One region of the Streptomyces sp. NPDC006610 genome, then DNA from elsewhere that is predicted to be linked to it. Evidence: riboswitches for the same ligand, from Rfam matches in the RefSeq annotation. Region 1 holds a riboswitch; the other holds the start of a gene.

What was found. Region 1 has a riboswitch for thiamine pyrophosphate ahead of ABZY13_RS13440 (thiamine ABC transporter substrate-binding protein). Riboswitches for the same ligand answer to the same signal wherever they lie in the genome.
Region 2: linked by a shared signal. The riboswitch ahead of thiO (glycine oxidase ThiO) and the one ahead of ABZY13_RS13440 (thiamine ABC transporter substrate-binding protein) in region 1 are both predicted to bind thiamine pyrophosphate.

The regions. Positions count from the first base shown of each region.
Region 1 is NZ_JBEXOP010000013.1:97,949-101,338, forward strand. Features, by position in the region: gene ABZY13_RS13435 (iron ABC transporter permease) at 1-193, opposite strand, end outside; gene ABZY13_RS13440 (thiamine ABC transporter substrate-binding protein) at 169-1,263, opposite strand; TPP riboswitch at 1,328-1,434, opposite strand; gene rlmN (23S rRNA (adenine(2503)-C(2))-methyltransferase RlmN) at 1,478-2,584, opposite strand; gene ABZY13_RS13450 (hypothetical protein) at 2,639-2,785, opposite strand; gene ABZY13_RS13455 (phosphatidate cytidylyltransferase) at 2,903-3,390, opposite strand, start outside.
Region 2 is NZ_JBEXOP010000065.1:13,509-16,898, forward strand. Features, by position in the region: gene ABZY13_RS32100 (FAD-dependent oxidoreductase) at 1-603, opposite strand, end outside; gene ABZY13_RS32105 (hypothetical protein) at 632-985, opposite strand; TPP riboswitch at 1,037-1,148, shown strand; gene thiO (glycine oxidase ThiO) at 1,140-2,384, shown strand; gene thiS (sulfur carrier protein ThiS) at 2,396-2,596, shown strand; gene ABZY13_RS32120 (thiazole synthase) at 2,600-3,390, shown strand, end outside.

The sequences.
Region 1 (3,390 bases):
GGGTGAGGACGTCCGCGATCCGGCCCAACTGCCAGGCCCCGTCGACGCGCAGACCGCGGGCGACGATCGCGGCGACGGGGTGGGCGAAGAAGACGCCGAAGAACGCGACGGGCAGGGCGATCAGGCCCAGCCGCGCCGCGCTCCCCTTCGCACGGAGCGCCCGGGACGTCACTTCAGGACGAGCGAGGTCCACGCGCCGACCCACTCGTCGCGGTGGGCGGCGATGTCGTCCGGGGCCATGGTCCGCGGGTCCTCGGCCTGCCGCCCGTACTTCCTGAACTCCTCGGGCACCTGGGCGCCCTCGCGCACCGGGTGGACGAACATGTTCAGCGGCATGTCCTCCTGGAACTCCTTCGAGATCAGGAAGTCCAGCAGCGCCTTGCCGCCCTCGGGGTTCTTCGCGTTGCCGAGCAGCCCGGCGTATTCGATCTGCCGGAAGCAGGTGCCGGTCGCCACGCCGGTCGGGGCGGTGTCCGGCCTGGGGTCGGCGAAGACGACCTCGGCGGGCGGCGAGGAGGCGTACGAGACGACGAGCGGCCGCTCTCCGCCGGCCTCCCGGCCGCCGGAGGACCCGGAGAACTCCTCGTTGTAGGCCTGCTCCCAGCCGTCGACCACCTTCACGCCGTTGGCCTTGAGCTTCTTCCAGTACTCCGGCCAGCCCTCGTCCCCGTACGCGGCGGCGGTGCCGAGCAGGAAGGCGAGGCCGGGCGAGGAGGTGGCGGCGTTCTCGGTGACGAGGAGGTCCCGGTACGCGGGCTTCACCAGGTCGTCGAAGGTCCGCGGCGGGTCCAGCTTGCGGTCGGCGAAGTACTTCTTGTCGTAGTTGACGCAGACGTCGCCGGTGTCGACGGGCGTGACCCGGTGCTTCACCGTCTCGTCGCGGTACTCCGGGCGGATCAGGTCGGCGCCCTTCGCCTCGTACGGCTGGAACAGGCCGTTGTCGAGCGCGCGGGAGAGCAGGGTGTTGTCGACGCCGAAGAAGACGTCGCCCTGCGGGTTGTCCTTGGTGAGGATGGCCTTGTTGACGGCGGTACCGGCGTCGCCGTCCATGAGGACCTTGAGCCGGTAGCCGGACTTCTTCTCGAAGGAGGCGATCACGTCCTTCGACACGACCCACGAGTCGTGGCTGACCAGCGTCACGGTCTTCGAACCGGACGTCCCGGTGCCGTCGGAGCCGTCGGAGTCGCCGGACGTGCACGCGGACAGCGTGACGAGGCCCAGCCCCACGACCGCGGCCGTGAACTTCTTGGCGGTGGTGCTCACCGATTTCCTCCTGGCTGACCAGGAAGAGACGCGGCCCTGCCCGTTCGCGGGCAGGGCGCAACAGCTCGAGTGGTGACCGATCTCCCTACCCAGAATGACCTGGGCGAGGTTCGGAGGGTCTGCGGTCTTGAACCGCACTCTCAGCGCTGTGGCGCTCCCCTGTCGGAATATGTAGGAATACTCAGATCACGAACATGTACGTACGAAGGTCAGACTACCGCTCGGTGGCCGCGAGCTGACCACACGCCCCGTCGATCTCCTGGCCACGGGTGTCCCGGACAGTGACCGGCACCCCGTGCGCGGCGATGGCCTCCACGAACGCCTTCTCGTCCTCGGGCCGCGAGGCGGTCCACTTCGAGCCGGGCGTGGGGTTGAGCGGGATCAGGTTGACGTGCACCGGCCGACCCTTGAGCAGCCGGCCGAGCCGGTCGCCGCGCCATGCCTGGTCGTTGATGTCGCGGATCAGCGCGTACTCGATGGACAGCCGCCGCCCGGACCTGGCCGCGTAGCCGAAGCCCGCGTCGAGCACCTCGCGGACCTTCCACCGGGTGTTGACGGGCACGAGGGTGTCGCGCAGCTCGTCGTCGGGAGCGTGCAGGGAGATCGCGAGCCGGCACTTGAAGCCCTCGTCGGCGAACCGGTGGATCGCCGGGACCAGTCCGACGGTGGACACGGTGATCCCGCGCTGCGACAGCCCCAGCCCGTCCGGCTCGGGGTCGGTCAGCGCGCGGATGGCGCCGACGACCCGCTTGTAGTTGGCGAGCGGCTCGCCCATCCCCATGAAGACGATGTTGGACAGCCGCGCCGGCCCGCCCGGCACCTCGCCGTCCCGCAGCGCCCGCATGCCGTCCACGATCTGGTGCACGATCTCGGCCGTCGACAGGTTCCGGTCCAGTCCCGCCTGCCCGGTGGCGCAGAACGGGCAGTTCATCCCGCATCCGGCCTGCGAGCTGATGCACATCGTCACCCGGTCCGGGTAGCGCATCAGCACCGACTCGACCAGCGTGCCGTCGAACAGCCGCCACAGCGTCTTGCGGGTGGCGCCCTCGTCGGTCGACAGATGCCGTACGACGGTCATCAGCTCGGGGAACAGCGCCTCCCGCAGCCTGGCACGCGAACCGGCGGGGATGTCGGTCCACTGCTCGGGGTCGTGCGCGTACCGCGCGAAGTAGTGCTGCGAGAGCTGCTTGGCGCGAAACGGCTTCTCGCCGATCTCGGCGACGGCTTCCCTGCGCTCGGCGGGCGAGAGATCGGCAAGGTGCCGCGGCGGCTTCTTGGCTCCGCGCGGGGCGACGAAAGTGAGTTCTCCGGGCTTGGGCATGGTCCTACCAGTGTCGCAGATCGAAAACGCCGCCCCGGACGCCCGCCCGCCGCGCTAGAGATCGCCCAGCAGATCCGTGATCGCGGAGAACCAGCCCTCACGGTGGTCCTTGCAGTACTTGTAGCGGCTCCTGCGGATCCGTATCCGCGGCTGCCGGACCGGGACGCCGCACGCGCGGCAGGGTCTCGTCCGTCTGCTCATCGTCGCTCTCCCCCTGTGAACGCCTGCAGCCACTCGTGCAGGTACCAGCCGGAACCCGTGAACGCGGCGAGGGCCCCCCGCCCCGAAGGACGACGGGCCCTCGCCCACTGCCGTCGGTCAGCCGCTGCCCACGAACAGCACCAGCAGCAGCCACACCACCGGCGCCGTCGGCAGCAGCGAGTCCAGCCGGTCCATGATGCCGCCGTGCCCGGGCAGCAGGGTACCCATGTCCTTGATGCCGAGGTCCCGCTTGATCATGGACTCGCCGAGGTCGCCCAGCGTGGCGCTGGCGGCGACCGCGAGGCCCAGGAGCAGGCCCTGCCACCAGGCGCCGTCGTCCACCAGGAACTGCATGCACAGCGCGCCCGCCGCCATGGCGAACGCCACCGCGCCGAGGAGCCCCTCGCGGGTCTTGCCGGGGCTGATGCGCGGCGCCAGCTTGCGCCGGCCGAACCGCCAACCCACCGCGTACGCCCCGGTGTCGCTGACCACCGTCAGCAGCAGGAACGTCAGCACCCGGCGCGGGCCGTCGTCCGCGGCGAGCATCATCGAGACGAACGTCGCCAGGAACGGGACGTAGAACGCGGCGAAGACGCCCGCCGTCA
Region 2 (3,390 bases), on a different contig from region 1:
CCCGCTGTCGGCGTACCAGCCGGCCATCGGGGCGGCCACCTCGGGCGGCAGCACCCCGGCGAGCGGCCGGTCGGCGGCCTCCACGACGGTCACGGAGCAGCCGGCCTCCCGCGCGGCGGTGGCGAACTCGGCGCCGATCCAGCCGGCGCCCACGACCACGATGTCGTGCTGCCGGGCGAGCACGGGGCGCAGCCGCTCGGCGTCGTCCAGGGTGCGCAGCAGATGCACGCCGGGCACGCCCTCGGCGCCCGGCAGCCGCAGCGGCTCGGCGCCGGTGGCGAGCACCAGGACGTCGTACGGCTCCGGGCCCGCGGCGGTGTCCAGGACGTGGTCGCCGGGGCGCACGCCGAGGGCCTCGCGGCCGAGGTGGAGCTCGATGCCGAGGGCCTCGAAGTCGACGTCGAAGGCGGAGCCCTCCGCGGTGCCGAGCAGCACGGCCTTGGACAGCGGCGGCCGGTCGTAGGGCTGGTGGGGTTCGGCGCCGATCAGCGTCACGCCACCGGTGAAGCCCTGTTCCCGCAGCGCGACCGCGGTCTGCACGCCGGCCATGCCCGCGCCGGCGATCACCGCGCGCCGCGCGCCCGACTGCCTCTGCTCGCTCATCCGGTCACCATAGACAACTGACGCACGGTCAGTCCGCGCCGGGGCCGCCGACCTGTTCCACGACGCTCGTGCCGCTCCCCGGCCGCGACTCCCACTCCCAGGTCTCCTCCAGCCGCACCCTCCCGTCGGGCAGCTCCACGACGGTGGACACGCAGTGCCCGCTGGACGTCGCGCCGTCCCGCGTGAGCTGGACGTAGCGGAAGTCCAGCCGGTCGCCCGCGCGGGCGCCGACCAGGAAGCCGCGGACGACGTCGCCGCCCGCGTACTCGGCCCAGACCTCACCGTCCCGCTCGTGGTAGGCGAACCGGGTGCGGGCGCCGACCTGGCCCGGGGACTGGTCGGCGACGGGGGCGAGGACGAGACCGTCCAGGGATCGGGCCACGGCACAGGCTCCCTTACTGAGAACGGCGGAGGGCGGCTAGGGTGGCCACCGTAAAGCACTCGCGGGAGCCCGGACGCACCGGGCTGAGAGGGAGGCTGGCGGCCTCCGACCGTACGAACCTGATCCGGGTCATGCCGGCGAAGGGAGGGGCTGAATGCCCGTGTCGTCCTCCGCGCACGCGTCCGACGTCCTCGTCATCGGGGGCGGGATCATCGGCCTGGTCACGGCCTGGCGGGCCGCGCAGCGCGGGTTCTCCGTGACCGTCGTGGACCCCGAACCGGGCGGCGGGGCCGCCCGGGTGGCGGCGGGGATGCTCGCCGCCGTCACCGAGCTGCACCATGGCGAGCAGACCCTGCTCGGCCTCAACCTGGCCTCGGCCGAGCGCTATCCGGCCTTCGCGGCCGAGCTGGCCGAGGCCGCGGGCCACGACCTCGGCTACCGCAGGTGCGGCACCCTCGCGGTCGCCCTGGACGCCGACGACCGCGCCCATCTGCGCGAGCTGCACGCCCTGCAGCGCCGGTCGGGACTCGACTCGCAGTGGCTGTCGGGGCGCGAGTGCCGCCGCCTGGAGCCGATGCTCGCGCCGGGCGTGCGCGGAGGGCTGCGGGTCGACGGCGACCACCAGATCGACCCGCGCCGGCTGGCCGCCGCCCTGGTCACGGCGTGCGAGCGGGCGGGCGTGACGCTCCACCGGGACGCGGCCGAGCGGCTCACCGTCGCCCGGGACCGGGCCACCGGCGCCGTCACGCGCGGGGACGCCGAACTGACGGCCGGGCAGGTCGTCCTCGCCGCCGGCAGTTTCAGCGGTCGCCTCGCGGGGGTCCCGGACGCCGTACGGCCGCCCGTGCGGCCGGTGAAGGGGCAGGTGGTGCGGCTGACCGTGCCGCCCCGGTACGCGCCGTTCCTGCACCGCACCGTCCGCGCGGTCGTCCGCGGCAGCGAGGTCTACCTGGTCCCGCGCGAGAACGGCGAACTGGTCATCGGCGCCACCAGCGAGGAACTGGGCTGGGACACCACGGTCACCGCCGGGGGCGTGTACGAGCTGCTGCGCGACGCCCACGAACTCGTGCCGGGCCTCACCGAACTCCCCCTGACGGAGACCCGGGCCGGACTGCGCCCCGGCTCCCCGGACAACGCGCCGCTGCTCGGCCCGACCGACCTGGACGGCCTGCTGCTGGCCACCGGCCACTTCCGCAACGGCGTGCTGCTCACACCGGTCACCGGCGACGTCCTGGCGCACGCGCTGGCGACCGGGGAACTGCCCGAGGTGGCCCGTCCCTTCACCCCGCAACGCTTCGGCGCCGCGCCGGCCGCCTCCGCCGTGGGCCCGTCCGCGGCGCCCGCCGTGGACACGTCCCCCGCACCCGTACCCGCCGTACGCACGGAGCAGCCCGTATGAACACCTCCGTCATGACCATCTCCGTCAACGGGGAGCGCCGCCAGGTCGCCGACGGCACCGCCCTCGACGCGCTGGTGCGCACCCTCACCGCGGCGCCCTCCGGGGTGGCCGCCGCCGTCAACGAAACCGTCGTCCCGCGCGCGCAGTGGCCCACGACGTCCCTCGCCGAGGGGGACCGCGTCGAGGTCCTCACCGCCGTCCAAGGAGGCTGACCCATGGCCGACGATCCGTTCGTCCTCGGGGGCACGTCCCTCACCTCCCGGCTGATCATGGGGACCGGCGGCGCGCCCAGCCTGGAGGTGCTGGAGCGGGCGCTGGTCGCGTCGGGGACGGAGCTGACCACGGTCGCGATGCGGCGCGTGGACCCGACGGTGCACGGCTCGGTGCTGTCCGTCCTGGAGCGGCTGGGCATCCGGGTCCTGCCGAACACGGCCGGCTGCTTCACCGCGGGCGAGGCCGTCCTCACCGCCCGCCTCGCGCGCGAGGCGCTGGGCACCGATCTGATCAAGCTGGAGGTCATCGCCGACGAGCGCACCCTGCTGCCGGACCCGATCGAGCTGCTCGACGCGGCCGAGACTCTGGTCGACGACGGGTTCACGGTGCTGCCGTACACCAACGACGACCCGGTGCTGGCGCGGAAGCTGGAGGACGTCGGCTGCGCCGCGATCATGCCGCTGGGCTCGCCCATCGGGTCCGGGCTCGGCATCCGCAACCCGCACAACTTCCAGCTGATCGTCGAGCACGCGCGCGTGCCGGTGATTCTGGACGCGGGCGCGGGGACGGCGTCGGACGCGGCGCTGGCGATGGAGCTGGGGTGCGCCGGGGTGATGCTCGCCTCGGCGGTGACGCGGGCCCAGGAGCCGGTCGTCATGGCGGAGGCCATGCGCCACGCGGTGGAGGCGGGGCGGCTGGCCCGGCTGGCGGGGCGGATTCCGCGGCGGCACTTCGCCGAGGCGTCCTCTCCCACGGAGGGCCTGGCCGTGCTCGATCCGGAGCGGCCCGCGTT